Regions from separate parts of the Halobacillus sp. K22 genome, predicted to be linked through region 1. Evidence: riboswitches for the same ligand, from Rfam matches in the RefSeq annotation. Region 1 holds a riboswitch; each other region holds the start of a gene.
The links. A riboswitch is a leader RNA that binds a small molecule or an ion and turns the genes downstream of it on or off. The one in region 1 is predicted to bind S-adenosylmethionine.
Positions count from the first base shown of each region.

Region 2: another riboswitch for S-adenosylmethionine. It lies ahead of metK (methionine adenosyltransferase); the one in region 1 lies ahead of msrA (peptide-methionine (S)-S-oxide reductase MsrA).
Region 3: another riboswitch for S-adenosylmethionine. It lies ahead of ACTWPM_RS13035 (methionine ABC transporter ATP-binding protein); the one in region 1 lies ahead of msrA (peptide-methionine (S)-S-oxide reductase MsrA).
Region 4: another riboswitch for S-adenosylmethionine. It lies ahead of ACTWPM_RS09790 (O-acetylhomoserine aminocarboxypropyltransferase/cysteine synthase family protein); the one in region 1 lies ahead of msrA (peptide-methionine (S)-S-oxide reductase MsrA).

Region 1 covers NZ_JBQQCN010000034.1:30,620-38,659, reverse strand. Annotated here, with positions in the region: gene ACTWPM_RS18750 (Na+/H+ antiporter NhaC family protein) at 1-995, shown strand, start outside; gene ACTWPM_RS18745 (DinB family protein) at 1,038-1,523, opposite strand; gene ACTWPM_RS18740 (gamma-glutamyltransferase family protein) at 1,700-3,313, shown strand; gene ACTWPM_RS18735 (chromate transporter) at 3,353-3,922, shown strand; gene ACTWPM_RS18730 (chromate transporter) at 3,919-4,449, shown strand; gene ACTWPM_RS18725 (AIM24 family protein) at 5,267-5,965, shown strand; SAM riboswitch class I at 6,143-6,262, shown strand; gene msrA (peptide-methionine (S)-S-oxide reductase MsrA) at 6,381-6,854, shown strand; gene eutH (ethanolamine utilization protein EutH) at 6,984-8,040, shown strand, end outside.
Region 2 covers NZ_JBQQCN010000015.1:4,031-12,070, reverse strand. Annotated here, with positions in the region: gene ytkD (RNA deprotection pyrophosphohydrolase) at 115-591, shown strand; gene pckA (phosphoenolpyruvate carboxykinase (ATP)) at 645-2,237, opposite strand; SAM riboswitch class I at 2,816-2,928, shown strand; gene metK (methionine adenosyltransferase) at 3,154-4,350, shown strand; gene ACTWPM_RS11810 (gamma carbonic anhydrase) at 4,516-5,028, opposite strand; gene ACTWPM_RS11805 (lysophospholipase) at 5,090-5,887, shown strand; gene ACTWPM_RS11800 (tetraprenyl-beta-curcumene synthase family protein) at 5,923-6,963, shown strand; gene ACTWPM_RS11795 (class I SAM-dependent methyltransferase) at 6,972-7,544, opposite strand; gene ACTWPM_RS11790 (hypothetical protein) at 7,825-7,947, opposite strand.
Region 3 covers NZ_JBQQCN010000017.1:33,987-42,026, forward strand. Annotated here, with positions in the region: gene ACTWPM_RS13000 (MBL fold metallo-hydrolase) at 45-1,175, opposite strand; gene ACTWPM_RS13005 (sulfurtransferase TusA family protein) at 1,216-1,785, opposite strand; gene ACTWPM_RS13010 (rhodanese-like domain-containing protein) at 1,827-2,123, opposite strand; gene ACTWPM_RS13015 (DsrE/DsrF/DrsH-like family protein) at 2,140-2,619, opposite strand; gene ACTWPM_RS13020 (metal-sensitive transcriptional regulator) at 2,680-2,937, opposite strand; gene ACTWPM_RS13025 (DUF421 domain-containing protein) at 3,095-3,817, shown strand; gene ACTWPM_RS13030 (DUF302 domain-containing protein) at 4,857-5,240, opposite strand; SAM riboswitch class I at 5,436-5,550, shown strand; gene ACTWPM_RS13035 (methionine ABC transporter ATP-binding protein) at 5,692-6,720, shown strand; gene ACTWPM_RS13040 (methionine ABC transporter permease) at 6,710-7,372, shown strand; gene ACTWPM_RS13045 (MetQ/NlpA family ABC transporter substrate-binding protein) at 7,384-8,040, shown strand, end outside.
Region 4 covers NZ_JBQQCN010000011.1:19,863-27,902, forward strand. Annotated here, with positions in the region: gene ACTWPM_RS09780 (ABC transporter ATP-binding protein) at 1-348, opposite strand, end outside; gene ACTWPM_RS09785 (DUF2188 domain-containing protein) at 1,247-1,444, opposite strand; SAM riboswitch class I at 1,596-1,705, shown strand; gene ACTWPM_RS09790 (O-acetylhomoserine aminocarboxypropyltransferase/cysteine synthase family protein) at 1,800-3,503, shown strand; gene metX (homoserine O-acetyltransferase MetX) at 3,524-4,576, shown strand; gene ACTWPM_RS09800 (polysaccharide deacetylase family protein) at 4,650-6,002, opposite strand; gene kynA (tryptophan 2,3-dioxygenase) at 6,098-6,934, opposite strand; gene ACTWPM_RS09810 (DUF4166 domain-containing protein) at 6,954-7,598, opposite strand; gene ACTWPM_RS09815 (RQC-minor-2 family DNA-binding protein) at 7,851-8,040, opposite strand, start outside.

The DNA.
Region 1 (8,040 bases):
CTGGGGTCATTTTAGGGGCGGATCCCGTGATATTGCTTGCCGCTATTTTAAGTGGTGCGGTGTTTGGAGACAATCTGGCTCCTGTATCTGATACCACCATCGTATCCGCGACTACCCAGGAAGCAGATGTTCCTGGTGTAGTTCGCTCAAGGTTTAAATACTCCATAACTGCTGCGATTCCGGCTCTTATTCTATTTATTATCTTTGGAGGCGGCGGAGAACAAGGAAGTACAGAAGTAATTAACCAGTTGCAGGCGCAAGTAGCTCCAGATGGTTTGATTATGCTGCTGCCATTTATTCTTGTACTCTATCTGGCATTGAGTGGACATCACTTGCTTACCTCACTGACATGGGGAATCGTCACTTCTATCGGACTCATTGCTCTTTCAGGTGTCTCTTTAACAAAAGTCCTTCATATTTATAAAAATGATTCAGGAGAGGCTGTTGTGGAGGGCGCCTTAATGAGTGGAATTGGCGGTTACTTTAATATGGCTATTCTTATTCTATTAATCTTAGCTGCCGCCCATTTACTTGAGGTAGCAGGTACGATGGATGTTATTAAAAGTTTCTTCCTTAGAATTATTAATAATGTGGTTCGACGGGCAGAACTTTCGATATTTGGAATCGTAGCCTTTTTAAATGTGTTTATTACAATAAACACAGCCGCAGAAATTGCTGCAGCACCCTTTGTCAGAAAGCTCGGAATAGAGATGAATATTCACCCATATCGCCGAGCCAACTTCCTTGATACGGTGACTTCATCATTAGGTTACATTTTCCCGTGGAGCGGCGGGGTGCTTCTCGCTTGGGCAACGATCCAGGGAGCTGCGGAAGAGTATGACTTCCTTCCGGTCGTTGGTCCGACAGAAGTTTTCCCGTATGTGTTTCAAGGCTGGGGGCTGCTCATCGTTATGTTTATTGCAGCTATGACAGGCTGGGGACTACGCTATAGTGGAAAAAATGGAGAAGAAGTTAAACCAACAAAACGTTCGTAACAGAAAATCCTCCCTGGGCGGCTTGCCGCAGGGAGGATTTTTTTATTGAATATGAGCTTTTACTTCTTTCATCTGATCTAAATGACGAAGCTCGTGCCAGCCGATAAATTCTACCCACTGCTCGAGATCCAGGTCTCCGAAAGAGGGATGAGGGAAAGCGCGATTCTGCAGCGTTTCCTGATCCTTATTATGAATCAGAAAATAAGTAGCTTCACGAGTATGTTCCAACCCTTTCTTTGCTTCTTCTAACGTATTAAATTCCCCTTTTGGTTTCAGTGTTTCAGGTGCTTCCACTTTATAGTCGCGATTGGTAGTTTTGTGCAGGGGCTTTTCATTTACCTGCTGCTCATCCCCCTGTTTGATCGCCTGATTCATCTGATGCACAATCATTTGTTCCATTAAGTACAAATGCTCTAAGACTTCTAAAATAGACCAGGATTTTTCGTCCGGTTTTGTGCGTGCTTGCTCGTCAGATACCTCTTCAACAAAAGCTAGTAATTCATTTCTTTTTTCATCTATTCCGTACATCTTGTAAACATCCTTTCCAAGTATAGGATATTTCGAGTTTACCATATGTAGCACCTAATTTTCCTTGATTGAATATGTAAACGGTTTTTCTTTTAATAGGAGACATAGTAAAATGATGAGAAGATTGAAAAAATTTACTTTTCTTCTTTTCTTACAAGTGAAAGGAGCACGATTAAATGCAGCACTTAGACTATCTCTATCATCCCTATGAGACCGCAAGAAATTCTACCATTGCGAAAAACGGAATGGTTGCAACTTCCCAGCCGCTTGCTTCTCAGGCTGGATTGTCCATTTTACAAAAAGGAGGAAATGCGATAGATGCAGCCATAGCAACCGCCGCCGCTCTAACGGTTGTTGAACCTACTTCCAACGGAATTGGTTCAGACGCCTTTGCTCTCGTATGGACAGAAAATAAACTTTATGGACTGAATGGGAGTGGTCATTCACCTGCCTCGATTTCTACTGAAGAAATAAAAAACCGAGGGTACGAAGAGATTCCGAAATTTGGCTTTGAGCCCGTTACTGTTCCAGGAGCACCCGGGGCCTGGGCAGAATTATCACGCCGTTTTGGAAAGCTTCCATTTAAAGATTTATTCGCTCCAGCTATTCAATACGCGGAAGAAGGATATCCAATCTCTCCTGTACTCGGGAAGTTCTGGCACATGGCTGCAGCAAAATTCCGTGAAACATTAAAAGGAGAAGAGTTCACCCACTGGTTCGATACCTTTGCCCCAGATGGCAAAGCTCCTGAAATCGGTGAGGTCTGGAAATCGGAAGGCCATGCCCATACACTGAGAAAAATAGCTGAAACCCATGCGGAAGACTTTTATAATGGAGAAACTGCAGATCGAATCGATGCATTTTCTAAACAATACGGCGGTTTTATTTCTAAAGAAAATTTGGCCAGCTATCAACCGGAATGGGTAGATCCTATTTCCGTGAACTACCGTGGCTATGACGTGTGGGAAATACCGCCGAACGGCCAGGGTCTTGTGGCACTTTCAGCTTTGAACATGCTGAAAGGTTTTGACATACTTGAAAAAGAAAGTGATTCTACATATCATAAGCAGATAGAAGCCATGAAGCTCGCTTTTGCAGACGGAGAAAAATACATCGCTGATGCCTCTTCTATGGAAGTAGGCATCGATGATTTATTAAATGATGATTATTCAGCTGAACGCAGATCTTCTATTACAGAAGAAGCTGAAGTGCCGGAAGCGGGCGTACCCCCGAAAGGTGGAACCGTGTATCTGGCTGCCGCGGACGGGGAAGGGAATATGGTATCGTTTATTCAGAGCAATTACATGGGATTCGGATCTGGATTAGTGGTGCCTGGCACTGGTGTTGCTCTGCAAAACCGGGGGCATAATTTTACTATGGAACCAGGGCACGCGAACTCACTTGAAGGAAACAAAAGATCTTATCATACCATTATCCCCGGTTTTTTAACGAAAGGAGACCAGCCCGTCGGACCATTTGGTGTCATGGGCGGATTTATGCAGCCCCAAGGGCATGTGCAGGTCGTCATGAATACGGTTGATTTTCATTTAAACCCACAGGCCGCGCTTGATGCTCCCCGCTGGCAGTGGATGAAAGACAAGACAGTGTGGGTAGAGCCGAACTTTCCTAAACATGTTGCCGAAGCTCTCGCGCGCCGTGGACATGACATCAGCGTGCAGCTGGAAACAGGTGCTTTCGGGAGAGGCCAGCTCATATGGCGTGATCCAGAAACGGGAGTTTTATATGGCGGCACTGAATCAAGAACAGATGGCACGATCTCCGCTTACTGAAGGAAAGAGGAGAGTCGGATTGGAAGGAGAGGAGAAGAAATGCAGCAATGGAATCTCTTTATAGCCTTTTTTCGTGTGGGAATGCTCGGTTATGGAGGAGGTCCTGCTTCCATTCCGCTGGTCCATAAAGAAGTGGTTGAAAAATATAAATGGCTCTCAGACGATGAATTTGGCGATGTGCTGGCATTAGGTAACTCGCTGCCAGGTCCTATTGCTACGAAAATGGCCGGGTACATAGGTTATCGTGTTTCCGGAATCATAGGAATGTTAAATGCAGTATTAGCGACCATTCTTCCTACGATTGTGATTATGATCGTCCTAATTATTTCCTTAAATAGTTTGCGTGATCAGCCCTGGGTCAATGGCATGACACAAGCTGTTGTCCCGGTTGTAGGAGTTATGCTTGCCAAGCTGACTTATGATTTTCTGAAAAAAGCTCAGGGGAGTCTGGGCTGGGTGGTCTCACTATCTCTTGGGGTGGGCTCTCTTTTACTGATTGAATGGATAGGCCTGCACCCTGGCCTGCTTATCTTTGCGCTATTAATGTACGCTTTACTTAAGCCTGTTAAAGATAAGTCTAATTTAAAAAGTCAGGAGCAGTCGTCATGATCTTATGGAAACTATTTGTTGCTTTTTTTATACCTGGAATAGTCGGTTATGGTGGAGGTCCTGCTTCCATCCCTCTGGTAGAAAATGAGGTTGTGGGGCGATTTGAATGGATGAGTGTGACGGAGTTCAGCGAAATGCTTGCTATGGCGAATGCGCTGCCAGGGCCGATTGCAACGAAAATGGCTGGTTTTATCGGCTATCAGCAGGCGGGTGTCCTGGGGGCAGTGGTCGGTGTCTTTGCCACAGTTGCTCCATCGCTTATTTTAATGATTGTCCTATTGAGTTTCCTATATAAATTCAAGGATTCTCCTAGGGTCAAGCGGATGACTAACTTAATCCGCCCGGCAATTGCCGTGCTTCTTGGGATTATGGCCTATCAGTTTTTCTGGAATTCCTATGAATCAACAGGTTTCCTGCAAACGGCGATCCTTATCGTTGCGAGCTTCTTACTACTGGAAAAAGTAAAGCTGCATCCTGCCTTTGTAATCCTTGGATCTCTCATCTACGGCGCCTTATTCTTAGGTTGACCAAAACGAATTAATAAACAAAAGGGCCGGATTGTGTAAGGCTCTGGACCGAGATAAATTGGGATCCTTTACGATATAAGGGAGGGGGCTGGTGGGGAAATAACACCTCTTGTTCCATCACCTAGACACTCGAGACATAAGCCGCTCATCAACGGATTGAAAAACCGCAATCTTTTTGATGGTCAGCTTATGTTGGTCGTGTCTTTCAGGGTGATTCCACATTTCCCCGCCAATCCAACTTTATTAGGGCAAACGACACCATTCTAAAGAGAGTATCCTTTCCTCATTACCCTGACTGAAATGCTTATATAACAGGCTATCTCGCATAGTTCCAACATGAAAAAAAGTATATACGCCCATGTGGTTTTTACTTCTCAAGCGGATGAAAAACGAACAAGTTTCGAGTTTCTGATTTGGCCAGGTCCGGAGGGGAACGGGGAGACTCCTGTGGGGTAAACATGATCGTTGAGACCCCGGAAGTCGAAGCCTGAGGAGGCTCAGCACAGAAGAGGTTCGACTAAGAACGCTACGTCGTGTGGCAACGTCGAACGACCCTGCGTCGTGCAGGGCCGGAAAGCGAGTTCGTTCCCCGCAGGACCTAATTCTCTCACTAGATATCTCGAAACTGAGTCTTCCACAAACGGGAACGTATCTGTAATAATCGACAGAGATTTAAGGTAGTACAAGAACTCATAGCTTCCAGACTCTCTTTAATCCTCAGTCCAGCAAAATTCCCCTGGGTGAAGAAGGAGTACCATAGGAGTAGAGCGAATATCCTGCATAGGAATCAATTTTGATTAAAAAGGGAGAGGAAAGAATGAGCAAATACTCCATTGAACAATTTATAAGAGAAACAAAGCAGGACGATGCCGAAAATGAATACTTTGAGTTGGAAACACCGCGGATTCTGGAAGTAAACTTAACGGATCAGGTATGGGCGAAAGCGGGCTCTATGATCTCCTACAACGGGCAAATCAAGTTCGAAAGAGAAGGGTTTCTTGAGCACGGCGTAGGCCGCTTTATGAAGAAAGCGATGAGCGGGGAGGGTAGTTCCCTTATGAAAGCTACCGGACGCGGCAGCCTTTATTTAGCCGATCAAGGTAAAAAAATTACCATTCTAGAACTGGATAATGAAGAAATCACCGTAAACGGCAATGATCTTCTAGCCTTTGAGCCAGGCGTGGATTGGGATATTCAACTGATGAAAAAAGTGGCTGGAATGATGTCTGGCGGGCTGTTCAACGTCAAACTGCAGGGAAGAGGAAAAGTAGCGATCACTTCTCACTACGAACCGCTCACGATCATGGTGCGTCCAGGGCAGCCAGTGATCACTGATCCGAATGCGACGGTAGCCTGGTCGGGGCATCTGCAGCCAGAATTTCGAACAGATATCAGTTTTAAAACCATCATTGGCCGGGGAAGTGGAGAATCGATCCAAATGGAATTCAATGGTGATGGCTTTGTCATCGTCCAGCCGTTTGAAGAAGTCAGCACTTCAGGAGATCGCGGCAAATAAGGGTTTGTCGAATGAGAAAAACCTTAAAAATAGACGGGCATTTTTTAAAGGGAATCTGAATAGGATAACAAAACGAGAGCTGAATATGTTTTTTCCAAAAAAATTCAAGCTTCATCCTTTACTTCACTGCTAAAACATTGTAAGATATGAAATAACTTAAAAATAAATAACGGAAACTTCTTATCCAGAGAGGCGGAGGGACTGGCCCTTTGATGCCCGGCAACCATCGAATCAATCTAAGGATTGACGAGAACGGTGCCAATTCCTGTAGGATGGTGACATCCTAAGAGATGAGAGGATCGTACGGACTATTATACGACCCCTTTTCTTGGATAAGAAAAGGGGTCTTTTCGTTGTCATATACCCGTAAAGGCTCTCGATAGAAGTTGCGTTAAAAGGAAAGGACAGATGAGAAATGGCAAAGGCAATTTTTGGAGCAGGGTGTTTCTGGGGAGTAGAAGCATTCTTTGAAAAGTTTGAAGGCATCACATCCACACGTGTAGGTTATATTGGCGGGGACTTGGATAATCCTTCCTATGAACAGGTTAAAACGGGGAAAACGGGTCACGCTGAAGCGGTGAAAGTAGAATACGACCCGACTGTAATTACTTATTCTGAACTCGTAAATATCTTTTTTGAAACCCATGATCCAACGTCTAAAAACCGTCAGGGTGCCGATATCGGTCACCAATACCGCTCTGCGATTTTTTACAACGATGCCAGTCAAAAGTATATTGCAGAAGAAAAGATTAAAGAGTGGGATGAAAAAGGTACATTCAAGCGTCCGATCGTTACTGAGGTCGTTCAGTCCACCACTTTCTATGAAGCGGAAGAGCATCACCAGAAGTATTTACAGAAAAATGGTTCGGTAGCATGCGGAATCGGCTAAATAAATCTTTCCTTAGCAGGCGCTCAGAGTGTTTACTCTGAGTGTTTTTTTATGAACGAAAAGTTAGGCGCGGGACTTGGAAGGGAAAACAGTGAACGGAACGAAAAGAGAGAGTAAGAGGAAGATTTCATGAAGGGGGGAGCAGATTTGCTATGGATCAATGAATCGATAGTAATCATCATGTGTATTTTTATGGTGGCAGGGGCTTTGGATTACTATGTACTTAATCAGCGATTATCGTTAGGGAAGCATTTCTATGATGCCTTTATGATGATGGGGCCGCTAGCCCTATCCATGGTAGGGATCATTTCGCTCGCCCCCGTCTTATCAGAGATCACTGCACCTGTCATTAGTCCAGTCTTTAGAGATATGGGCGCTGATCCCTCCATGTTTGCTTCTATGATTTTAGCGATTGATATGGGAGCCTATTCCCTCTCAGAAGCTTTAGCCTTAACAGATGAAGCGGCTGTATTTTCCTGGGCATTTTTAGGAACCATGATGGGACCGACCCTCGTCTTCACTATACCGGTCGCCCTTACCATCATTCAAAAAGAAGACCGGCCTTACTTCGCAAAAGGAATTTTAATCGGAATTGTAACAATCCCTGTGGGCTGCCTGGCAGGAGGTGCGATCGCAGGATATGAATGGTTGTGGATGCTGCAGAATCTAATGCCGGCGCTGTTTCTCTCCGTCTTTATCGGAGTGGGTTTATGGCTGTTCACAAATGGGGCGATACGTGTATTTGCCTGGTTTGGAAAAGGGGTTGAAATCCTAATTATTACGGGACTTGTCGCCATTACGATTGAAACGCTCACCGAATTCACCCTTATCTCAGGATTGGCTCCTCTTTCTGAAGGAGTCTCTATTGTAGGTAGAATTACAGTTACCCTTGCCGGTGCTTATCCTTTGATTGCTTTTTTGAATCAAAAAGGAGAAAAGTTATGGAATCGGTTGAGCAATAAGATCGGTTTAAATGCTTCAGCTATGACCGGCCTGCTCGCTTCTCTTGCCCATCACTTACCGATGCTTGCTATGATGAAACACATGGATCGCCGCGGGAAAGTTGTTAATTCAGCTTTTGCCGTAAGCGGTGCTTTTGTGCTGGGCAGCCACTTTGCTTTTGTAGCAGGAGTTGAAAAAGATATGATCGTTCCAGTGATAACTGGAAAGCTGACCGCAGGAGGAC
Region 2 (8,040 bases), on a different contig from region 1:
TTTTGGCTCGGAGTAGTTTGTATTTATATATCCTTATGGTACGATTTAAACAGGTGAAGGATTGCTCGAATAAAGAAAGTACCCACATCAAGTATTAAAGGCAGTTGATCTAGCATGAAGACATTTAACGACTTTTACCAAAACTCGGTTCGATTATCCTTTGAGGATCATCCTTTCTCTAAATTCCCTAAACATGTATGGGTCATATGCCGGTACAATAACCAATGGTTGCTTACCCAGCACAAAGACAGAGGGTTTGAGTTTCCAGGCGGCAAAGTAGAGGAAGGAGAAACAGCAGAAGAAGCGGCTGTGCGTGAAGTAATGGAAGAAACAGGAGGCTGCGTGGAAGATTTAAAATATGTAGGACAGTATCACGTAGAGGGTAAAGGCGGCACAGTTATTAAGAATGTGTACTTTGCTGCGATAGGAGCCTTGACTAAACAGGAGCATTACTTTGAAACGTATGGCCCTGTTCTTTTTCAACACCTCCCTAAAGGCATGAAAACAAACGAACGCTTTAGCTTCATGATGAAAGATGAGGTTCTTCCTTTATGCTTACATAGAATTAAACAGCATCATGAAGAGGAATAAAAAAGACGTCCGGGTAGTCCCTGGACGTCTTTTTTATGGTCAGCCATTAGTGGTTAGTCTCTATGATAAGATGGACCTGCCTGCTTAATTTCTTCAGTAGCATATGAAAACTTCTTAAAGTTTTCATGAAACTTTTCAGCGAGTTCTTGAGCATTCCGGTCATATTCTTCTGGATTATCCCACGTTTTTCTAGGAATCAACACTTCATCTGGCACGCCAGGGCAATGGGTAGGGATGTTGAGCCCAAAGAAAGGATCAGTATAAGTCTCTACAGAATTTAATTCTCCCTCGAGAGCCGCATGAATCATAGAACGTGTGTAAGATAATTTCATTCGGGAGCCTTTTCCGTATCTTCCACCAGTCCATCCTGTGTTAACTAAGTAGACATCTGCATTGAACTGCTCGATTTTCTCCCCTAGCATTTCAGCATAGGTAGAAGGCGGTAAAGGTAGAAAAGGCGAACCAAAACAGGCTGAGAAGGTAGCTTGCGGTTCGGTTATTCCCCGCTCTGTACCAGCAAGCTTGCTCGTATATCCACTCAAGAAATGATACATCGCCTGCTCCCTGGTTAACTTACTGATGGGTGGCAGGACCCCCGTGGCATCCGCCGTAAGGAAAATGATTGCATGAGGATGCCCCGCAACACTGGGCTGTACAATATTATCAATATGATGGATCGGATAGGCTGCTCTTGTATTTTCCGTCAGGTTAACGTCGTCGTAGTCTGGAGTGTGTGATTCGTTGTCGAGAGCTACGTTTTCAAGGACGGACCCAAAATGAATCGCATTAAATATCTGTGGCTCTTTTTCTTGAGACAAGTTAATGCATTTGGCGTAACAGCCACCTTCAATGTTGAATATGCCAAAATTAGACCAAGCGTGTTCATCGTCCCCAATTAATTTTCGATGAGGGTCGGCGGACAAAGTCGTCTTGCCTGTTCCGGATAAACCGAAAAACAGAGCTACGTCTCCTTCTTTACCGATGTTTGCAGAACAGTGCATAGGAAGAACGTCTTTTTGAGGCAATAAGAAATTCATAACTGAAAAAATAGATTTCTTAATTTCGCCAGCATACTCTGTTCCACCGATGAGTACAACACGATGTTTGAAAGAGATCATAATAAAGGCTTCCGAATTGGTTCCATCCACTGCTGGATCTGCTTTAAATGTAGGTGCAGAGATGACCGTGAATTCTGCCTCATGATTCTTCTCTTCGTCTTCATCGGGTCTGATAAACATTTGGTGGGCGAATAAGTTATGCCATGCAAACTCATTAATCACCTGAATGGGAAGACGGAACTTTTCATCTGCTCCTGCGTATCCTTTAAATACGAATAAATCATTGCGGTTCTTTAAGTAATCCAGTACTTTATGATAAAGGTTTACAAATACATCATCTTCAATAGATTGATTTACTTTGCCCCAGTCAACCAATTGACTAGACTGGTCATCCTTGACGATGAATTTATCGTTGGGAGACCTTCCCGTATAAGCACCGGTTGTTGCCTGGATGGCACCTTTGTCTGTCAATGTTCCTTCGTTGCGATCCAGAACCCTTTCCACTAGCTGAGGGACCGATAATTGATGGTGGACATGGTCTTGAGCTAATAAAAGATTCAATTCTGACATTTGATTAATGGCACTCATATGTGTCTACCCGCCTTTATAAGAAGATTTTAATCCAAGCTATGTGTTAATCTGAACATTAGTATAACACAATTGATTTATTAATCCATACTAATAATGAAAATGCTTTCAAAATTTTTTTAAGGCTTTTCTTTAAATCTCGAAAGGTATTTTTTTAGCTGGATGAGGTGGAAATTGAACGCCAATCGCTTTCGTGTTGGCGTGCCTGCCTCCTTCTCATTCTTAGATAGAAATGTGCAGGGAAATCCGCATCATCGATTACTATAGACCTTTATAGGAAGGCCAACCTGAAGATGAAAATAATCCGCCCACTTATTTTCTGGTGAGCTTTGTAATTAATTTCTTCCTTTAATATGGAGAATATAAAGGAAGGAGAATGAGAAAAGTCATATGAATTATACTATGTAGGAATGGCGGGAAGGTTTAATACTTTTCCCAAAAAAAAGCTGGGTGCCCCTAAAAGTGAAAATAAGAGATTGAATTAAGGCTACGATCCTAAAAATAGGTATTTTTCACGTCATTAATGCTTTAATTGACATTAAAGTACGTTTTCGATACGATATCCTAGAACGGAAACTCTCTTATCCAGAGTAGGTGGAGGGACAGGCCCTTTGAAGCCCAGCAACCGTCATGTGCAATATGACATGGTGCTAACCTGAAGCAAGGACGAATACTCCTTGGACGATAAGAGCGAAAGGAAGCAGCCCCCTTTCCTCGAGTCAGGAAGGGTTTTTTCTATTTATAAGGCAATATCTAAACCACCTGATATGCCTATTGCTATTCCAAATTGCTTGCACCTTAGGTTGTGACATCCATAAGAAAAGAGCATAGATTGAAACTATGAAAAAGTTTCTACACATACTGGTAAAGAGTTCCGTCTAATACTTTGTACTTACAGAAGGAGGAGTTTTTCAGAATGCCAGCCAATCGCCGGTTATTCACATCAGAATCTGTTACAGAAGGTCACCCTGACAAGATTTGTGACCAGATCTCTGATGCCATTTTAGATGAAATTTTAAAAAATGACCCAAATGCAAGGGTTGCATGTGAGACAACGGTAACAACGGGACTAGTACTTGTTTCAGGAGAAATCAGTACCAACACGTATGTTGATATTCCAGCCATTGTTCGTAAAACAATCAAGGAAATTGGATATACAAGAGCTAAATTTGGATTTGACGCTGATACGTGTGCTGTATTGACAGCAATTGATGAGCAGTCTCCTGATATTGCTGGCGGCGTGGATGTTGCCTATGAATCCAGAGAAGGCCAGATGAGCGATGATGAAATAGAAGCTATAGGCGCAGGAGACCAGGGTTTGATGTTTGGTTTTGCCAATAATGAAACCAAAGAATTGATGCCTTTACCAATTTCATTAGCCCATAAACTTTCCAAACGGTTATCAGATGTACGTAACGATGGAACGCTGGAATACTTGCGGCCAGATGGGAAAACACAAGTGACGATTGAGTACGATGCTAATGATCAGCCTGTTCGCGTAGATACGATCGTTATATCAACTCAGCATGCTGAAGAGATTACACTTGAACAAATAAAAAAAGATCTTAAAGAACAGGTTATTGATCCAGTTGTTCCGAGTCATTTAATTGATGACAGTACCAAGTACTTCATTAATCCTACAGGCCGCTTTGTTATTGGAGGGCCTCAAGGGGACGCTGGACTAACAGGTAGAAAAATTATTGTTGACACCTATGGTGGCTATGCCCGTCATGGCGGCGGGGCATTCAGTGGAAAAGACGCCACAAAGGTAGATCGTTCTGCTGCTTATGCAGCCAGATATGTAGCTAAAAATATTGTAGCAGCTGGTCTTGCTGATACAGTTGAAGTGCAGTTAGCCTACGCTATTGGGGTGGCACAGCCTGTGTCCATTTCCATCAATACCTTTAACACAGGAAAGGTAACTGAAGAGGACCTCGTTGCAGCGGTAAGAGATCTGTTCGATCTTCGTCCAGCCGGTATCATTAAGATGCTTGATTTACGCAGGCCTATCTATAGACAGACTGCGGCTTACGGGCACTTTGGCCGCACAGATGTAGAGTTTCCATGGGAGAAAACGGATAAGGCGGATAAATTAATACAACGTTTCAGTTAAAGGAACAGTTACTATATTTTAAAAAGGGAACTCCTTAAATAGGATAGTTCCCTTTTTTTGAATCCATCTCATGTAGAGTTTAACCTTAAAATCAAATCGGAAGTTTAACAGTTTTTTTAAAATAAACGTAAGTGGTCTGGTTTGTACTGGGAGAGTTATCCAGGATCAATCTTGCAATCCTTTGTAATATTGACCTTTCTCTATATAACTGGACCGGATTCGATTCATTTCTTTTATGTCATCTTCGGTCAATTCACGTACAACTTTGGCCGGCCTGCCGAAAGCAAGGGTGTTCGGAGGAATCACCTTTCCCGGAGGTACGAGACTGCCGGCGCCAATAAAAGCCTGTTCTCCTATTTCAGCTCCGTCCAGGATTAAGGCTCCCATGCCTATTAAAGCATTTTTCTTAATATGCGGAGAGTGAAGGGTAACTTGATGACCAACCGTCACACCATCTTCAATTACCAATGGAAGATTTGGACTTTGATGCAGCAGACTTAAGTCCTGAATATTCACATTGTTGCCAATATGTACGGATGATACATCTCCTCGAATAACTGTTTTAAACCAAATGCTTGAGTAAGCACCGATCGTTACATCCCCCGTTATTACAGTATCTTCAGCGATATAAGCAGTTTCATCAATCTGAGGTTCTTTTCCTTTATATTCGCAAATCATACTAAACCCCCTTATAATATGGTTATATTAAGTATAGCAAAGTGATAGGAGCCGTGTAGAAGTGAAACGATTAAACTCCAATCAAAATTTAGCCACAATTGTTATTGTTCATGGTGCTTTTGAACATGCCGGACGTTATCAATCACTGGCAGAAAGCTTTCGTGACGATGGATTTAATGTTATTTATGGTGATCTTCCAGGCCAAGGCTCAACTGAAGGGAAAAAAGGTCATATAAAAAAATTTGAAGCCTACATAGATACTGTACGTAAATGGCTTCAAATAGCGGACTCATCCCGTCCTGTTTTTTTACTGGGGCATAGTATGGGAGGGACTGTGGTCATGAGGGTTATGCAAGAGTTAAAGCCTTCGGTGGATGGAGTGATTCTCTCCTCCCCTGCCGTAGGGATATTAAACGGAGCCAGTAAGTCTCTGGAAGCGGTCACTCATGTAATGAATAAAGTTTGGCCTTCCGTTCTCGTGAAAGCCCCTTTTAAACCAGAGTATGTTACGCGTAATCCAGATGTTATTGCCAATGATAAACAAGATCCTCTTATCATAGAGAAAATATCTATTCGATGGTATAAGGAATTCCGTAAAGCAATTAAGAAGTCATTATCGGAAGTAGGAGAGTTTCCGAACGTGCCTTTATTAGTCATGCAGGCAGGTGAGGATTATATGGTAGATTCCGAAAAAACTAAAGAGTGGTTTCATAAAGTCGGCTGCCAGGAAAAAACCTATAAAGAATGGCCGGGATTCTATCATGAAATCTTCAATGAACCTGAGCAGGAAAACGTCTACAATTTCGCTCTGAATTTCATAAATCTCCAAGTAAAACAAGCAGGAAAGGGGGAGTTGTAGTGGCAACCCAGGTACCACAAAATGCTGTTCGTTTAATGTATCGAGTGTACACAGAGGTTTTTCCTGAAGTTCATAAGGAACTGAATTATTGGATTGATCGCGCTAAAAAGATCCCTAACCATGAACTGAGAACCCAGGCGATGGCAAGTATTGAAGATAAGACCTTCCATTGTGAAGGAGGTTCCATTTATTCCATGCTCGCTGGACCAAAATGGAAAGAGTCGATTCGTTTTATTGTGGCTTATCAAACCATTAGTGACTATCTGGATAATTTGTGTGACCGCAGTACTTCCATGGATCCAACCGATTTCCGAATGCTTCATGAATCCATGACAGATGCCTTGACCCCTGAAAATGAAGTGAAAGATTATTACTGTTACCGTGATGATAAAGATGATGGGGATTATTTAAGAGATCTTGTATATACTTGTCAAAATGTACTTAAGGACTCTTCAGATTATCCCTTTGTGCAGAACCACACGTTGAAACTTGGGTCGTTGTATACAGACTTGCAAGTACATAAACACGTGATTGAAGAGGAAAGAATACCGCGTCTTAAAAATTGGTTTAAAGATCATCAATCTGAGTGGCCCCATCTAGAGTGGTATGAGTTCTCTGCCTGTACTGGCTCTACATTGGGAATTTTTTGCCTTGTATCCTATATGCTTAACGGTCGTATGGATGAATCACTAGCGATACAAGTTGAGAAAAGTTACTTCCCTTTTATGCAGGGGCTTCACATCCTGCTTGACTATTATATTGATCAGCGGGAAGACGAAGAAGAAGGGGATTTAAACTTTTGTTCCTATTATGCCCATGAAGAACAAATGAAGCATCGATTTGAATATTTTGTCAAACAAACTCATGAAGAAGTACAAAAACTTCCTGATACAGCATTTCATCAGATGATTCATGAGGGGCTGGTTGGCATGTACCTTGCTGACCGTAAAGTAGGAAAGCTCGATAATGCGAAAAGTTTTGTAAAAGATCTGCTGAAGGTGAGTGGACGTAAAGCGAAGTTCTTTTACTATAATACTAAAATGTACCATAAATTAAAGCCTGGTCGTCCATTATAGGGACCAGGCTATTTTTTTTCGATGGCTATTATAAACGGCGGAGAATTCCTCTGGTTGATGAAGCCATACTGTAATACTTGAAAGGACTTTTGCTCCAGTGATGTTGCATACTGCACCAAAGCATCTTTTTCTTCTGCTCCACCTGCGTGGCCATGATAAATAACAAGAACAATTATTCCTCCCGGTTGTAAAAAGGAAAGGAGCTGCTTTACGGAAGCAATCGTTTCTTGAGGTGTAGTTACAATGTTTTTATCACTTCCTGGCAAATATCCTAAGTTGAAAATGGCTGCTTTAATTTCAAATTGGTGGCTGGCAGGGATGTACTTGGCAATTTGTGCATGAGAGTCCTGGACTAGAGTTACTTGCTCCTCTGCACAGTGTTTCTTTAATCGCTCCTCGGTTTGGGCGATCGCTTGTTTTTGAATGTCGAAGCCGTAAACATAACCTTCCTTTCCCACTAGACTACTGAGGAATAAGGTATCGTGACCATTACCGCATGTAGCATCAACGGCGACGTCCCCGTGGTTAATGACAGCTTTTATTAAAGAATGGGCATAATTCAGTATAGGCTGCAAAGTCATAAGTTCTAAAAGCTCCTTTTCATTTGTTTAAGGCAAGCCTTATTGTAGCATGATTAACGTTCAAATTATAAATCCTTTTTAGCTAACCATCACATTCATTAACACGGAGTAATAGATTAATGGAAGGTCTTTGATAGATAAGTTATTAATTTTATTCATCTAAGTTAAACAAGCTTCTTTATATTAGGAGGGTCTGTACGTGAGCCTGGAAGTTAGCAGCGAGGTTAGTAGAGGTATAAAAAAACTACATCTGTAAAAGATGTAGTTTATAAGGATCTAGTTATTTTGCTTTCGATTTACTGCTGCGATTTTGTAGCTTATTCACAGCTTTACGGGCATAACTCTTGGTCTTTTGTGGATTGCGCTTTGCATAGTTCGCAGCTTTACGTACAAGATTTTTCATGGATGCGACCTCCTTATAAGAATCATTACAAACTTGTTTACCTTTTATCTTCTAACTATAAACATGGGCCTGGTAAGCTTGACAAAGACTTTT
Region 3 (8,040 bases), on a different contig from region 1:
AATAAATATTTTTGTTTGAAAATTTTTGTTTACCATAGAATTATTTAACGGACTGCACAACGGTTTGGTCCAATTTCCATTTCGCGCTGCTCTTCTTCTTCCGGATCAATTTTACCCATGTTTGTTTCACGGATTTCCTGATAAGCATTAGGCTGCGGCGGAAGATTTTCAGTTACCATTTTTCTAAATTCATCTTTGTCATCGATGTTAAGACCGTGGTTTTTCTCAAAAAGTACACCTAGCTTTTCAGCTACCGTTCCATCCTCGTTTAATTCATCCATAATCATGAAGTGGGCAGGAAGTACAATTAGTTCATCTGATAGCTCTTTGTAGCGCTCATACAGGGTTTCTCTAAGATCCATGACCCAATCATCTGCTTTTCCTGCAAGGTCAGGACGTCCGATACTATCGATGAACAGAATATCTCCAGTCATCAAGTATTGATCATCTACTACAAAAGAAGTAGAACCAATGGTGTGCCCTGGTGAATAAAGAGCGTGAATATCGATGGTGGTGTTTCCAATGGTCACTTTTTCTCCATCCTCTAAAGGCTGGTAATCAAAGGTTACTTCTTCTGCATCCTTTGGAGGAAGCCAGTAAGAAGCGCCTGTTTGCTGAGCAATTGTTCTGCCTCCAGAAATATGGTCAGCGTGTAGGTGGGTATCAAATACATGTTTAATGTTCACACCCATTTGGTCAGCGAAATTCACATATACATCGGTTTTACGGGTGGAGTCGATAATAGCTGCTTCTCCGTTTGATACGACCATGTAAGATAAGCACCCTTTACCAATGCGTACAAATTGGTAAAGTTCACCACCGTCCGTTAAATCGCTGACTTTAACAGGCATTAAGTGTTCGCTCCAAGCTTTCATGCCGCCTTCTAAGGAATACACATTTGTAAACCCAGCGTCGTCCAGCATTTCTGTGACCATTTGGGAAGATCCGCCTTTGGCACAAGCGACTACGATATCCTTATCTTTTGGAAGCTGATCTTCAATTTCTTCCACGCCATCAAGCAGGTCGAAGTAAGGAATATTCAAATAATTGAAGCTCTCGCTTTCGATTTTCCAATCTTGAAAAGCGTCTTCCGTACGGACATCCAGTAAAAACAGTTCTTCTTTTTGAAGTACTTTTTCAGCTAAATCCTTAACTGAGATTTCTTTTATTGCCATTTCAAATTACCCCCTAAGGTATATTTTTGTTTAAAAAATTTTATGAACGGAGTGACGTCGTTTGGCCGGACCACTCGCTCATTCCTGGTACAACATTGTAAACACGTTCAAAACCTTTTTCCGTAAGCTTTTGGCAAGCCAGGTCACTGCGGCTGCCTGTTCGGCATACCACATAAACATCTTTCGTCTGGTCAACTTCATTGATTCGCTCATCTAATTCACCCAGTGGAATAGATACGGCCTGTGGAATATGCTCGAATGCATATTCTGCTGATTCACGCACATCCAAAATGAGGGCATTATCATCTTGCAGGTTCTGTGCCAATGCCTCGTTGTCAACTGTGGCCGGGTGTAACTTCTCACCTGATTCGTCACTGGCTTTACGAATAAAGTGTTTTAAGACGGAGTCTTCTTCAATGGTCCCCAGGTATTGATGACCGGCACTCTTGGCCCAGGCTTGAAGATCGGCCTTGGAACCTTTATCTGTAGCCTGAACTTCTACTACCTCTCCAGAATTTAAGTCTTTTATCATTTTTTTCGTTTTTACAATAGGCATCGGACACGCAAGTCCTTTAGCATCTAACAAGTGATCTGCTTTAATATCCATCATTTCATCCTCCTATAACCCCAAAGGGTATATCATTTAGAAAATTATTCAGTAGGTCCGTTCCAATCCAGCATACCGCCGTCCATATTAGTGACATCGAAGCCATTTTGCTCAAGGAACTGTGCAGCACGCCCGCTGCGGCCCCCGGACCGGCAAATCATTACATAGCTCTTGGATTGATCCAATTCGTCTGTACGAGCTTCTAATGAGCCGAGAGGAATATGTGCAGCACCAGGAATCTTTCCGGCGGCTACTTCTTCATCCTCACGAACGTCAATTAGATTCAGTGATTCATTTTTGTTCAATTTCGCTTCCAGTTCTTGCGCAGTTATTGTTTTCATAAAAGTTGACCTCCTATTAAATGAACAGGTTTACGTTACCGTCTTCAGCATCGCCAATATAAGCAGCAACGCCCGCATATTCAATTTCATCAAGCAGTTCTTCTTTTTGAAGCCCTAAAAGATCCATGGTCATCGTACAAGCGACAAGGTTAACATCTTGTTCCTGCGCCATTTCAATCAAGTCAGGCAACGGCATAGCATTGTGTTTTTTCATTACATCTTTAATCATTTTCGGGCCGAAGCCAGCATAGTTCATTTTAGATATGCCCATTTTATCGGCACCTCTAGGCATCATTTTTCCAAACATTTTCTCCATGAAATTCTTCTTAACAGATACTTGTTCATCTTTACGCAGAGCGTTTAACCCCCAGAATGTGTGGAAAATGGTCACATTGTGATCATAAGCGGCTGCCCCATTAGCAATAATGTAAGCGGCCATCGCTTTGTCATAATCTCCGCTGAACAAGATGATATTCGTTGATTTTGTCTCAGACATCTTAATCCTCCTAATTTATTTTATACATATACGTGTATGGGTATTTGAATTGGTAAAAAATTATCGGCTTTTAACTAGAAGCTGAACAGCCTCGTTAATGGAATCTTCTGTGTTTTGGCTATCACTTGATTCCTGAATGCACTCCACAAGGTTGGAGCTGACGACTAAACCGATGGTACGCTCAAGTGCACTTCTAGAAGCAGACAGCTGAGTGATGACGTCTTTGCAATCTTTATTTTCTTCCATCATTCTTAGGACGCCTCTTAACTGTCCTTCTAGACGTTTTACTCTATTTTTCATGGCTTCGTTGTACTCCATTACGATTCCCCTCCCTTTATGAAGATTTCGTTTGCTGTGTGTTAACAGTACATGACTTATAATATACCCCATAAGGTATAATGTCAACAGGTTAATAAAATGAAAAATGGATAAAACGTTATGTCGTAAGCAAACCTACGTATAGGTGGTGAATCAATTGGATTTATTGTGGGATATATTAAAGGTTTTAGGGAGAATTATAACCATTCTCCCATTCTTACTTGCTATAGGGTTATTTATGGGGAAACGTTCAATCGGTGAACTTCCCGTATTTGATTTCTTAGTGGTTCTTGTACTCGGGTCAGTGGTGGGAGCTGACATTGCAGATCCGAACATCAATCATATTCATACGGTAGTAGCTATGATAGCAATTGCTTTGCTGCAGAAAGTGATTGTTTGGAGTAAACTAAGAAACCGCAGACTTGGAAAGCTTATGACTCTTGAACCGACGGTGGTTGTTTACAATGGACAAATAGTCGAAAAGAATATTAAGAGTATAAACTATTCTATTGATAATATCCTTCAGATGCTTCGGGAAAAGGATGTTTACCATATTGACGATGTTGAGCTTGCCCTAATTGAAGCGAGCGGGATGATCTCTGTAAAATTAAAACCGGAAAAAGAAAAAATTACGAGAGAGGATTTTCAGCTTTTAAATAGGGGTGCGGGTTATGATATCCCGCTTATTTTAGACGGTGAGTTGCAAAAAGATATTTTGAAACGTTTGGATAAAGATGAGGAATGGATGGAGAACCAATTGAGAGCTTGTGGTATCACTTCTATCAAAGACATATTTTATGGTGCTATTACGAATCACGGGGAATTTCATTGTTCGATCAAAGGAAAGAAGGTCCCAAACCTTCCACCGATAGGAAACTAAGAGCGATTTTATAACATAACCTCCCGTTTGCGTAAGACTCAGTTTCGAGATATCTAGTGAGAATTAGGTCCTGCGGGGGACGATTTCGCTTTCCGGCCCTGCACGACGCAGGGTCGTTCGACGTTGCCACACGACGTGGCGTTCTTAGTCGAACTTCTTCCGGGGTAAGCTTCCTCAGGCTTCGCCTTCCGGGATCTTACCGATCATGTTCATCCCGTTCTTACACTTTTATTAATCCTAAGCTTACATCAAGGCATAAACGACAAGGAGAGGCTATCCAGCTCCAGCACCTAGCGTCTAGTGAGACTTCCCTCACTTCTGTACGATAAGGCAACATCGAATCGCTCCGCTCTTCGTGTTTTCTTTATCTCCGCCAGCTCAGTCCAGTCCATACGCCGCTGCCCAAGGTGCTTCCGCTTTTAACCGAGGAGTCTTCATCGTCCCCCTACGGACCTAGCCGAATCAGAAACTCGAAACCACTTAACCCCCTGTTTGCTTGGTGAGAAAAAAGCATGGGATAAGGCGTGTATTATTATGCTAGAACGTTGTGGAAAAGCTTGTCATAGAAGTATTTAGGACCTATTTCGAAGGAGAGCATTCTCTCTTCTGGAAGGGTCCGTTATTCTCTCGCGGCAGGGTTGGTGGGGAAATGGCGAGACTCCCATGGGAGAAGGAACTAGGTGAGATCCCACATGGAGTGAAAACGAGCGAGGAAGCTCACCGTTCCCCCATAGGAAAGTGTTCAAATGTGGAATCACCCTGAAAGACACGACCAGCATAAGCCGACCATCAAAAGGATGGCGGTTTTTCCATCCGTTGATGAGCGGCTTATGTCTCGAGTGTCTGGGTGATGGAACAAGACGAGTTATTTCCCCACCAGCCCGCTGCTCATATCGTAACGGACCCAAGATATCTCGAATTCGATTCTTCAAGTATCCGGTCCGATCCTTTAATAAGCTTCTTATGAAAATCACAACCAGATTTAACAGCACTAAATAAAGAGGAGGGATAATTCAATGATTATCCCTCCTCTTATACGTTATACGCTTTGATCCATGCAGTGGATTAATCGTTTCTCAATGTCTTCCGCGAGTCTCTGGATTTGTTCATCTTCTACCAATTGAATGAGGGCAGTTGGTCTAGGCATACCTATCTTCGTCGTGCCTCCTTCAGAGTAAACGACCATTTTACACGGTAAGAAATAACCAGCAAGGGTATTTTCATTAAGAATGCGTTGAGCTTCCTTAGGGTTACATACTTCCAATACTTTAAATTCTTTCTCAAATTCTAATCCTTTTTCATTAAGTTTGTCTTTAATATCAAAATTCCATAATACTCCGAACTGGGCTTCTTTAAGGCTGGCTTCTAAACTTTCTACTGCCTCTTCGATTCCTTTTTCTGTTTCTACTGTGTAATGAAACATGTTTGAACCTCCTTTTTAAGCTCTCGGTTTCAGCATACCCGTTCAGGTATGAAGATAATCGTATATAAATAGATTTAATGATAACTAGCAGGAGATTTAGTGGGGAATTTTTCGAAAAGTTTAGCAGATTAAATTGACAAAGCTGATGAGCTATAATAAGATAATCACCATCCAATTTAAAAACGAATAAATATCTTCTTATCTAGAGAGGTGGAGGGACTGGCCCTACGAAACCTCGGCAGCGGGACTGATGCGTCATCAGAAACTGTGCCAACTCCAGCAGGTGCTTTTTGCACGTGAAAGATGAGAAGAGACGGTTCTCATAAATTACGTATGGCCAGAGCCCCTCTTCTTATCTTTTAAGAAGAGGGGCTCTTTTTATGTTTAACGCTCAGAAGTACATAAGAAAGCTGATAATTGGAAGAATCCAAAAACAAAGGGGGGACCGTTCATGATTGATTTTGAAGGGGTTTCAAAGATCTATGAACACAATGGAAATGAGTTGCGAGCTGTGGATCAAGTTGATTTAACAGTGAATAAAGGAGAAATCTTCGAGGTTATTGGTTATAGCGGAGCAGGAAAAAGCACGCTTGTTCGTTTAGTTAATTTACTGGAATATCCTTCGGAAGGCCGGCTCCTGGTAGATGGTAAAGATTTAACCCAACTATCTAAACCTGAGTTGCGAAAAGTCCGGAAACGAATTGGCATGATTTTTCAGCACTTTAATTTGCTGGAGTCTAAAACGGTACGTCATAACGTGGCATTTCCATTGGCGATATCAGGGGTGTCGAAAAAAGATATTGATGCACGTGTAGAAGAAATTCTGGAGTTCGTAGGCTTGTCAGATAAAGCCAGGCAGTACCCGGACCAGCTATCCGGCGGACAGAAGCAGAGGGTGGGAATTGCAAGGGCTCTAGCCACCTCACCGGATATATTGCTATGTGATGAAGCGACATCTGCCCTTGATCCTGAAACCACCAAGTCTATTCTTAAACTTTTGCGCAGAGTACGAGACGAATATAACATCACGATTCTTATGATTACGCACGAAATGAATGTGGTCCGTGAAGTGTGCGACCGTATCGCAGTCATGGAACACGGACGTGTGATTGAACAAGGATCCATATTTGACTTGTTTTCCCAGCCGGAACATCCCACTACAAAAAACTTTGTAAGAACGGTGATGGAAAATGAAATTCCTGCATCCATCCTGGAGGGGATTGAAAAGCGGGGAGCAAGCCGTCATATTTACCGGGTGACCTTTGTAGATGAAAGCGCGGGCCAGCCTGTACTTTCCCAAATATCGAAGTCCTATGAGGTGGAAGTGAATGTGCTTTTCGGACAGATTACAGAGCTTCAGGGCATTCCGTTTGGACATTTAGTGGTGGAACTTCAGGGAGAAGATAAAGAAATTGTGAGAGCGATCGACTCAATTCAGCGTTCCGTAACGGTTCAGGAGGTGGAAGCACATGCAGGTTAACTTAATGGATTTTTGGCCGAGAATTCTGGAAGCTACCAATCAGACCCTCTTAATGGTCGGGATCTCTCTGCTTGCAGCTACATTAATCGGTCTTCCTCTCGGCATTGCATTAGTAGTTACAAGAGACGGGGGACTGCTTGAAAGTAAACCTATATTCAATGCGCTTAGTTCAGTAGTTAACTTCTTCAGGTCGATTCCATTTATCATCTTACTGGTAGCTATCCTGCCAATTACAAGATTTATTGTAGGCTCATCTATTGGTACAGCCGCAGCAGTTGTGCCGCTTGTCATATTTTCAGCGCCCTATATTGCGCGGCTGGTAGAGAGCAGTCTGCTTGAAGTGAAGTCAGGAGTTATTGAAGCAGCGGAGGCGATGGGAGCGTCACCCTGGCAGATTATCGCGCGCGTATATTTACCGGAAGCGTTGAGTTCCATTGTATTAAACCTGACCATTGCCACGATTGGCCTTGTAGGTGCTTCGGCAATGGCCGGATTTGTAGGCGGCGGTGGTCTTGGTGACTTGGCTATTTCTTATGGTTATCAGCGTTTTGAGACGGATATCATGATTGCGACCGTACTTCTTCTCGTCGTCATTGTGCAGATCACTCAAACAGTAGGAAATTTTGTATCTAAAAAAATTCGCAGACAATAGGAGGTCTCATCATGAAAAAATTATTTATTTTATTAAGTTTAGTAGCTGCCATTGGAACCGTATTAGCGGGGTGTTCCAGTGAAAGCAGCGGAGCAGAATCAAGTGAAGGATCAGAAGAGAAAAAGGTGGTTAAAGTTGGACTGAACGGGTCTGGCGTGCCGATCTGGGAAAAAATAAAAGAAAAAGCAGCCAAAGAGAATATTGAGATTGAGTTAGTCGAGTTTTCGGATTATGTACGTCCTAATATGGCACTGGCTGATGGAGATATTGATTTAAACGCGTTTCAAACAGTCTCTTATTTTGACTCCTTTATAAAAGAACATGATCTGGACCTGGCGCCAATTGGGACCACATTAATCGCTCCCATGGGAATATACTCTGAAAAATATGAGGATGTAGAAAACATCCAAGAAGGAAGCACCATTGCTATACCAAAAGAGGCCACCAATATGGGTCGGGCTTTATTACTTCTTGAAAAAGCAGGACTGATTGGACTGTCTGAGGATTTTGATGGAAATGGGAACCTGGACAAGGTTCAGGAAAACCCTAAGAATTTAAAATTTGAACCGATCGTTGCTGCCCAGACTCCTCGCGTACTTCCGGATGTTGCTGCCTCTATCATTAACAACGGAGTAGCCGTCGAAGCCGGGTTTGTTCCTGTAGACGAT
Region 4 (8,040 bases), on a different contig from region 1:
GTCTGTAGGGGTTTCATAAAGTCCGATAGAAGCAAATGCTCCGCTCAGCACCACTTCAAAAGCATTATCGCCCTGGTGGATCTTCTGCTGAATAGCTGAAGAAACGAACCCAATCTGTTTACGGAGGCGTTCTGCAAGATAAGTCTTCCCAAACTGCATACCTAATACGTTAACCTCTCCCTTTGTTGCAAAGGTGTATGCATTCAGTAAGTTAAGGATGAACGTTTTTCCAGAGCCGTTCAGTCCCAGCAGTACCCAGTGCTCTCCTTCTTCAATATGCCAATTAATATCCTTTAGAATCCATCTGTCTCCTCGTCTCAAAGATACGTTTTCCATCTCCAGCACCATAGATGTGACTCCCTTCTAGCCGCCTACTATTTATATGAATTTATGTACGTATAATACCCTGGCAGGAAATAAATCTCTTTCCTTTCCAGCAAGATCGTTAATTCTTCACCTGACTGAACTTTCTACATAGATAGACGGTTTTCGCAACGGGAATTATATAATCATAATTATTTCAAAATTCTTTGAAAATAACAAGTCACCCCAGTAACACGAAACACCAGAATGACTCCTCCAATTAACATATCCACTGCACGGATCTAATAGATCAAGTTGATGATTTATAATAAAAAGTTTTTGAGCTATAGGGCCGGATACTTGAAGACTCGATTTCGAGATATTCCAGGTCCGTTGCTAATAAAGAGAGTGGCTGACTACGGGAACAACTCGCTTTCCTGCGGGGGAACTGGCAAGCCTCCTCAGTCGTTACCACTCCTTGTGGGGTCTCGCCTAGCTCCTTCTCCCGCGGGAGTCTCGTCGTTCCCTTCGCCAGCCTATGCTTGAAAAGCGAACGGACCCTTCTATAGTCGTTAGAAGGTGCTTGACCCGCCTCAAATGCTTCTATAGCGGGAATTATGACTTTACACGCTCATTGTTAGAAGTTTTATCTCCATCATAAACCGAGCCTCTCAAACAAGATTTCGAGCTCCATATATCGCAAGGGCCGGAGGGGGACGATGTAGACTCCAGTGGGATAAACATGAGCGGTGAGACCCCGGAAGTCGAAGACTGAGGAGGCTCAGCACATGCCCTCGGAAAGCGAAATCGTCCCCCGCAGAACCTAATTCTAACAAAAGTCTCGAAACTGAGTCTTCCAGTAACGGGAGCTTATCTTTAATATGTAACACAAAAATAAAGGAGACACTCAAAAAAAAGACCCCCATTTAGGGAGTCTTCTTTATTAATAACTTCTTTCATCTTCCACTTCGTGGTTCTGATCTAGAATATAGAGCTTGCTTGGTTTGTTTTCTTGAGCCATTTCTTCAGCTTTTGCTACTGCTGTATCACGCTCATCATACAAATCCGTAGGGGCAACATCCTCTATTTTGATCAACCAGCCTGTTACGTCTTTATTTGGTGCAACTGTGTATTCCTTCATGTCTATTCACTCCTTTTACTATACTTGCTAAACCATTCCCACCCCACTGGCATTTCAAACGTATTCGAATTTTGCACAAATAGTTTGACAATTAAGCATAAAACACTTTATAATTCCATACAAGTTAATGAATAGCTGAATATTATAAAAACTCTTATCGAGAGTGGCAGAGGGACTAGGCCCTGTGACGCCCGGCAACCTTCAAGTAGATACTTGAAAAGGTGCTAATTCCTACAGATCTATGGATCTGGAAGATAAGTGGAGGAACTGATTGCTACGCCCTCTTCTTACTTAAGAAGGGGGCTTTTAAATTTTTTTGAATAATGATGAAATATAAATTTAGGGAGGATTATTGATGACATTACCTTTTCACAAATTTGGACCTGAAACTTTATTACTTCACGGAGGCCAGCAACCAGACCCAGCTACTGGATCACGTGCTGTACCAATTTACCAGACCACTTCTTACGTCTTTAATGACACTGACCATGCTCAAAACTTATTTTCATTAGCGGAGCCTGGCAACATTTACACCCGTATCATGAACCCAACCGTCGATGTACTAGAGCAACGCATTGCTTTACTTGAAGATGGCGCTGCTGCAGTAGCTACCGCTTCAGGCATGTCTGCCATTACTATGGCTATCCTCAACATTGCCAGCGCTGGAGATGAAATTGTAGCCTCTTCCCATTTGTATGGAGGAACCTATAACTTGTTCGTTCACACTCTGCCTAAGTACGGGATTACTGTTCATTTTATTGAAGGAACCAGCCCAGAGGATTTCAAGAAAGCTGTTACCCCTAAGACAAAAGCCATTTTTGCCGAAACGATCGGTAACCCAAGCTTAAATGTTCTGGATATTGAAGCTGTGGCTGACGTAGCTCATGAACATCACATTCCTCTTATCATCGATAACACGTTTGCTACTCCTTACATTTGCAAACCGATCAGCTGGGGCGCTGATATTGTCATTCACTCAGCTACAAAGTGGATAGGCGGCCATGGAACGACAATTGGCGGGCTCGTGGTAGACAGTGGACGCTTCAACTGGGATCATGAAAAATTCCCAGGATTCACGGAACCTGATGAAAGTTATCACGGCGTACGCTTTGGTCTTGATGTAGGTCCCGCCGGCTACGCTGTTAAGCTGAGAGTCCAGCTGCTTCGTGACACGGGTGCCTGCTTGAGCCCTCACAATGCATTTTTGCTTCTCCAAGGTCTTGAAACCCTTCATTTGAGAATTACTAAACATTCTGATCAAGCTCTTGAAGTTGCTAAATACCTACAGTCTCATGAAGGTGTGGAATGGGTGAATTTCCCTGGACTCTCTGATCACCCTACTCACCCGCTTACTAAGAAATACTTCAGCTATGGATATGGATCCATCGTCGTCTTCGGAATTAAGGGAGGGCGCGAAGCTGGAAAAAAACTGATTGATCAAGCGAACCTCTGGTCTCACGTCGCCAATGTCGGGGATGCGAAATCACTAATTATTCATCCTGCTTCGACTACTCACCAGCAGCTAAGTGATGAGAATCTTGAAAAATCCGGGGTGACGGAAGAACTAGTCCGTCTGTCTGTTGGGCTTGAATCAATAGAGGATTTAATTGCAGAGCTGGATGCGGGTCTTAAAGAAGCTACTGGTTTCTCAAAACCATACAAAAACTCTAAAACCGTTATAGAAGAAACACTATCGTCATCATTGGACCGTTCGAATAATGAACTGCGTCAAAAAGTTATCGCTATCGTGGGAGCTGTTTCAAACGATGAACTCTCTAACGAGGCTAAGAAGCTTTCACGTTTAGGCTTTCAAGTTGTAGAAATCTCAAGCATTTCAGACCTTCAAGCTTCTTCCCTGCCAGCAGTTGATGTGCTTTATGCAAAAGAACTCGATCAAGATTCTATCAACTCGGCACAAGCGATTAAACCTGGCTTGTTATGGTCAAGAGACTCTGTACCAGAAGTTCAGGATAATCTTGTCACTGGCCTCAGTCTTTATGAATCAATTATAGCGTTACGTTCCGGGCAGTCTTATACGGAAACGCCACTATCTGTCTAAACTGGAAAGGAGGCATGAACATGTCTGTAAAAAATCCCACCAGCTACCAGTTTCCAAATAAAACCATTTCTATCGGCTCTTTTACATTTGAATCTGGAGATCAATTGCCCGATGTAGAACTTGCCTATGAACGATTTGGACCAGCTGGTGCTCCAGCCATTTTAATATGCCATGCGTTAACAGGAAATCAGTATGCGGTTGGTTCCGAGGAGCAGCCCGGCTGGTGGGCCGGATTGATTGGCAGAGGGCTTCCCATTGACACCTCTCAATTTCAGGTCATAACATTTAATGTATTAGGTGGCTGCCACGGGTCTACGGGACCAGCCAGTTTAAACCCGGAAACTGGTGAACCCTACCGATTAAGCTTCCCGCCGGTCACCGTCCGTGATATAGTCCACGCACAACGGAAGGCTTTACATGAACTTGGGATCAACCACCTCCATGCTGTGGCAGGTGGATCTCTCGGAGGCATGCAGGCCTATGAGTGGGGATTGCTCTATCCGACTTTTATGAAGCAGCTTTTTATACTTGCTGCGACACCTTATTTAAGTGACTATGGAATTGCCTTTAATCATATCGGAGCACGTGCCATTAAGGATGACCCCTCATTTAATCATGGAAAATACCCTTCGAACCAACACCTCAAAGGATTTGAAATTGCGAGAATGGCGGGGATGATCACTTACCGGAGCCAAACCCTTTTCCAAAAACGGTTTGACCGGAATCAAAAAGAAGATGCATCCTATGATATCCAGTCTTATCTTGACTATCAGGGGGATAAAATTAAAACTCGCTTTGATGCTAACAGTTACCTATATCTACTCGAAGCTATGAACCACCACGATATCGGCAGGGACCGAGGAGGCTGGAAGCAAGCTTCTCAGCATTACAAAGCGGACGTATACACATTGAGCTTTGAACATGACCTCCTTTATCCGTATGACTTTATTAAACGTTTTAGCGATCATGTCCCAGGAGCTGAACACTTTCACTCCGATACCGACTACGGGCATGACGGGTTTTTAGTAGAGTTCAATGACTGGGCTTCCTGGATTGGAGATAAAATCAACTAATCTCATAATCTCCACACCCAAACCAAAACAAAGCAGCCTGACGATATGATCATCGCAGGCTGCTTTGTTTTGGTTATTCAGCATTTAATTCACTAACTGTTACAAATGTATAGCCTTCTTGCTTTAATGACTTCACAATTAATTCTACAGCTTCAGCCATGGACGGTTGAAGGTCATGGAGTAAAATAATAGAACCATCTTCTACTTGAGATAAAACATTCTCTGCAACTTGAGAATTCTCTAGTTTTTGCCAATCCTTTACTTCTACAGTCCAAGGAACAGCACTGATCTCTTTTTTATACGTAACAGGAGGCCGGTCACCAAAAGGCAGACGGATGACGTCGGGCTTTTGTCCAGTCACCTGCTTTATAATCTGCTGAGTTGCATCAATTTGCTGAGTCACTTCTTTTTGCGGTAACCGGGATAAGCGAGGATGATCCCATGTATGATTACCAATTTCATGACCTGCTTCAGCTACTTGCCTGGCAACCTCTGGATAGTAGCTGATCCTTTTTCCTATCATAAAAAAAGTAGCTTTCGCTTCGTACTCGTTTAAGGCTTCAAGAATATTGGTTGTCACCTCAGGATGGGGACCATCATCGAATGTAAGAGCTACTTCCTTCATCCCTGAACTTCCATGTTTCGAACGATAATCTTCAGCAGTAAACGTTGAGTCTTCTTCTTTATAAGTTGGCTTTTCCTTATTAATTTTACCTGGGAGTTCCAATGCTTTAGCATATTCAGGACGCAACAGTTCATCTACAGCCTTCTCATTCAGAACGATCTTATTCGGGAAATCAGATACGCCATTGATATAAACTACAATTCCTTGTCCGGTCAGAGCAATATGAAGATTGTTATTAAAAATCGTTTTTAACGCATCTTCCATATCTGCCGAGTAGTTTTCATCTGCCTTCAGTGCTTCCACAGTAAATTCCACAAGCCGATCTACATAAGGAAGATCTTGCTTAAATAATTCATTTAATTCGATGCGCTTTCCATTCTCTTTATCAAAATTCACAATGGTTTTTTTAACTACCGGCTCCCCTGGTACTACATCCGTGGTTTCTTCAAACTGAACGACGAAAAAACGACGATCCTGGTGTAAGACTTCATAATCAATGTGCAGTTCAAGGGAAGATTTACCTTCATTTTTCTGTAAGGCTTCATAGCTCTCTTTTTTAAAAGCTGCCTTTTTCTGATTTACATAGTCTATTATGGCTTGATTAATCTGATTATTCGGGGTGTCAGGGTAATGGATCGTGATATGATATTCTTCATACTCTATAATTTCTGTTTGTATTTTCACGTCATAGATGGGCTCTCCTGTGCTTTTCTGGGAGTCCCCATTGGCATTTGCAATGAAAGAACAGCCAGTCATTAGCAATAAGCTGAGAAGAGCCATGTATATAATAATAGGTTTCATTCGTCGTACCTCTTTGCTAGTTTTTTGGCACCACCTATTGTAACACAAATGTAATGTTGTATTTATGAATTTGTTATTTTCAGATTAATTGACTGCTATAAGCTCGTGCGAACATCCCATAGCTCAGGGAAAAATCTATGGTCAAGCACTTTTTTCAAGTAACCGACTCCCGAGGATCCCCCTGTACCTGTTTTGTGGCCAATGATTCTCTCCACAGTTTTCATATGGCGGAAACGCCACTGTTGTAATCGATCCTCAATGTCTACCAGTTTTTCAGCCAACTGGTATAAATCCCAATACTTATCTACATTTTTATATACATTCATCCACGCTTTTTCTACAGTAGGGTCTTTTTCATATAACTTCGTATAATCGCGATTAAGGACATCTGAACTAATATCCAGACCCGCTTCTGCTAATTTTTGAATAGCGGCATCATAGATTCCCGGAGATTCGTAAGCTTTAGTGAGTTCTTTATGGAGCTCAGGAGATTTTTGATAAATTTTCACTACGTGAGGGGTTTTATAGCCTAAAGCAAATTCAACCATTCTATATTGATAGGATTGAAATCCAGAAGCTTGCCCCAGCTTGTCGCGAAATTCTATATATTCAGCAGGAGTAAGAGTGGATAGAACATCCCATGCATGAATAATTTGTACTTGAATATTAGATACTCTTGCGAGCATCTTAAACGCAGAAGCCAGTTCACCTTTCTGAATGGCATTGATCGATTCCGTTAACTCATGCAAAATCAGCTTCATCCATAATTCACTTACCTGATGAATGATGATGAACAGCATTTCGTCATGATGAGATGACAAACGCCTCTGAGAAGACAGCAATTCATCTAGATGCAGATATTCACCATAGGTCATGCGTTCTTTAAAATCCGTATGAACTTTCTCGTTCTCTTTAGAGTCCTGTTCACTCACTGCTCTTGCTCCTTTCCAGTTATTCTAGGATTCCACGCTGCGGGATATTGTTATAGGTCATAGGCAGAAATTCGGTATGGACCATACCCTCATACATTAACAGTGTTCCAAATATGTCGTGTTCAACATGCACATGAACCCGGTAAGCCTCATGATCTTCATCATAATGTTCATATACAGAGGTTGTCGGTCCCGGTACCTTGAACTTATCTTGATACGAGGTTTGCACTGATTCCATGTACAATCCCCCCTCTGCGGTTACATGAAGATCAAGTTCTGTTTGAAGAAGAGCAGACTTTCCTAAATCATCCACAATTTTTTGCTTCTCTTCATCAAAACGCATCGCCGCATCAAATCCCCGGATGGAATAAGGAAAGAAAAAACGCCTGATCCAACTCATCGTTTCCCGGCCATGATCATCTTGATAGGCATAGTTTTCAAGAGTAAATGGCACTTGTTTCCCTCTTTCAGCAAACACCAGGTGATCAAAGTTTCCTAAAAGAAAAAATGGACGAAGCATGGGATGCGCCCCACGAATCTCAGTCATTCTTCCCTGTCCAAGCATCATTAAATTGTCCTCGCTGGTGATGCTGTACTTCTTCTGCATGTTGGGATGTAATTGATTAAATTGCTCTCCTAGAGCTTTTTGGTAAATGGATTTCATTGTTTATGACCTCCTTCAAACATATATGTATACCATGGTGTGTGTTGTTGACATACTTTCCATTATTATTGAATACAATTTTATTTAGAGAAGCCATCATGGCTATGGTCTTTCGTCAGACTCTATAAGCATTATAGCACAAGGAAGCGGATACAAAGGTAGATGCAAATAAGACCTGCCTAGGCAGGTCTTTATAACGATTTCAGTGCACCAAAAAAGCTTATCTATATTATTATCGGCATGGAATGCTTTTTACATAACTTCTTCGGCTAAATCACTAACCGAATACCCCTTCCGCTGCTTCATAATCCAGCCTTGCTTTTGAAGTTGATTAAACAACTTTTGGATATGTTTTTCTGGCCACTCGGAAAGTAACCCAAACCATCTGTTTTCATGCAAGTTCAGAGTTCTAAGTTTGTTTGTCGCCTTTCCAGCTAGAACA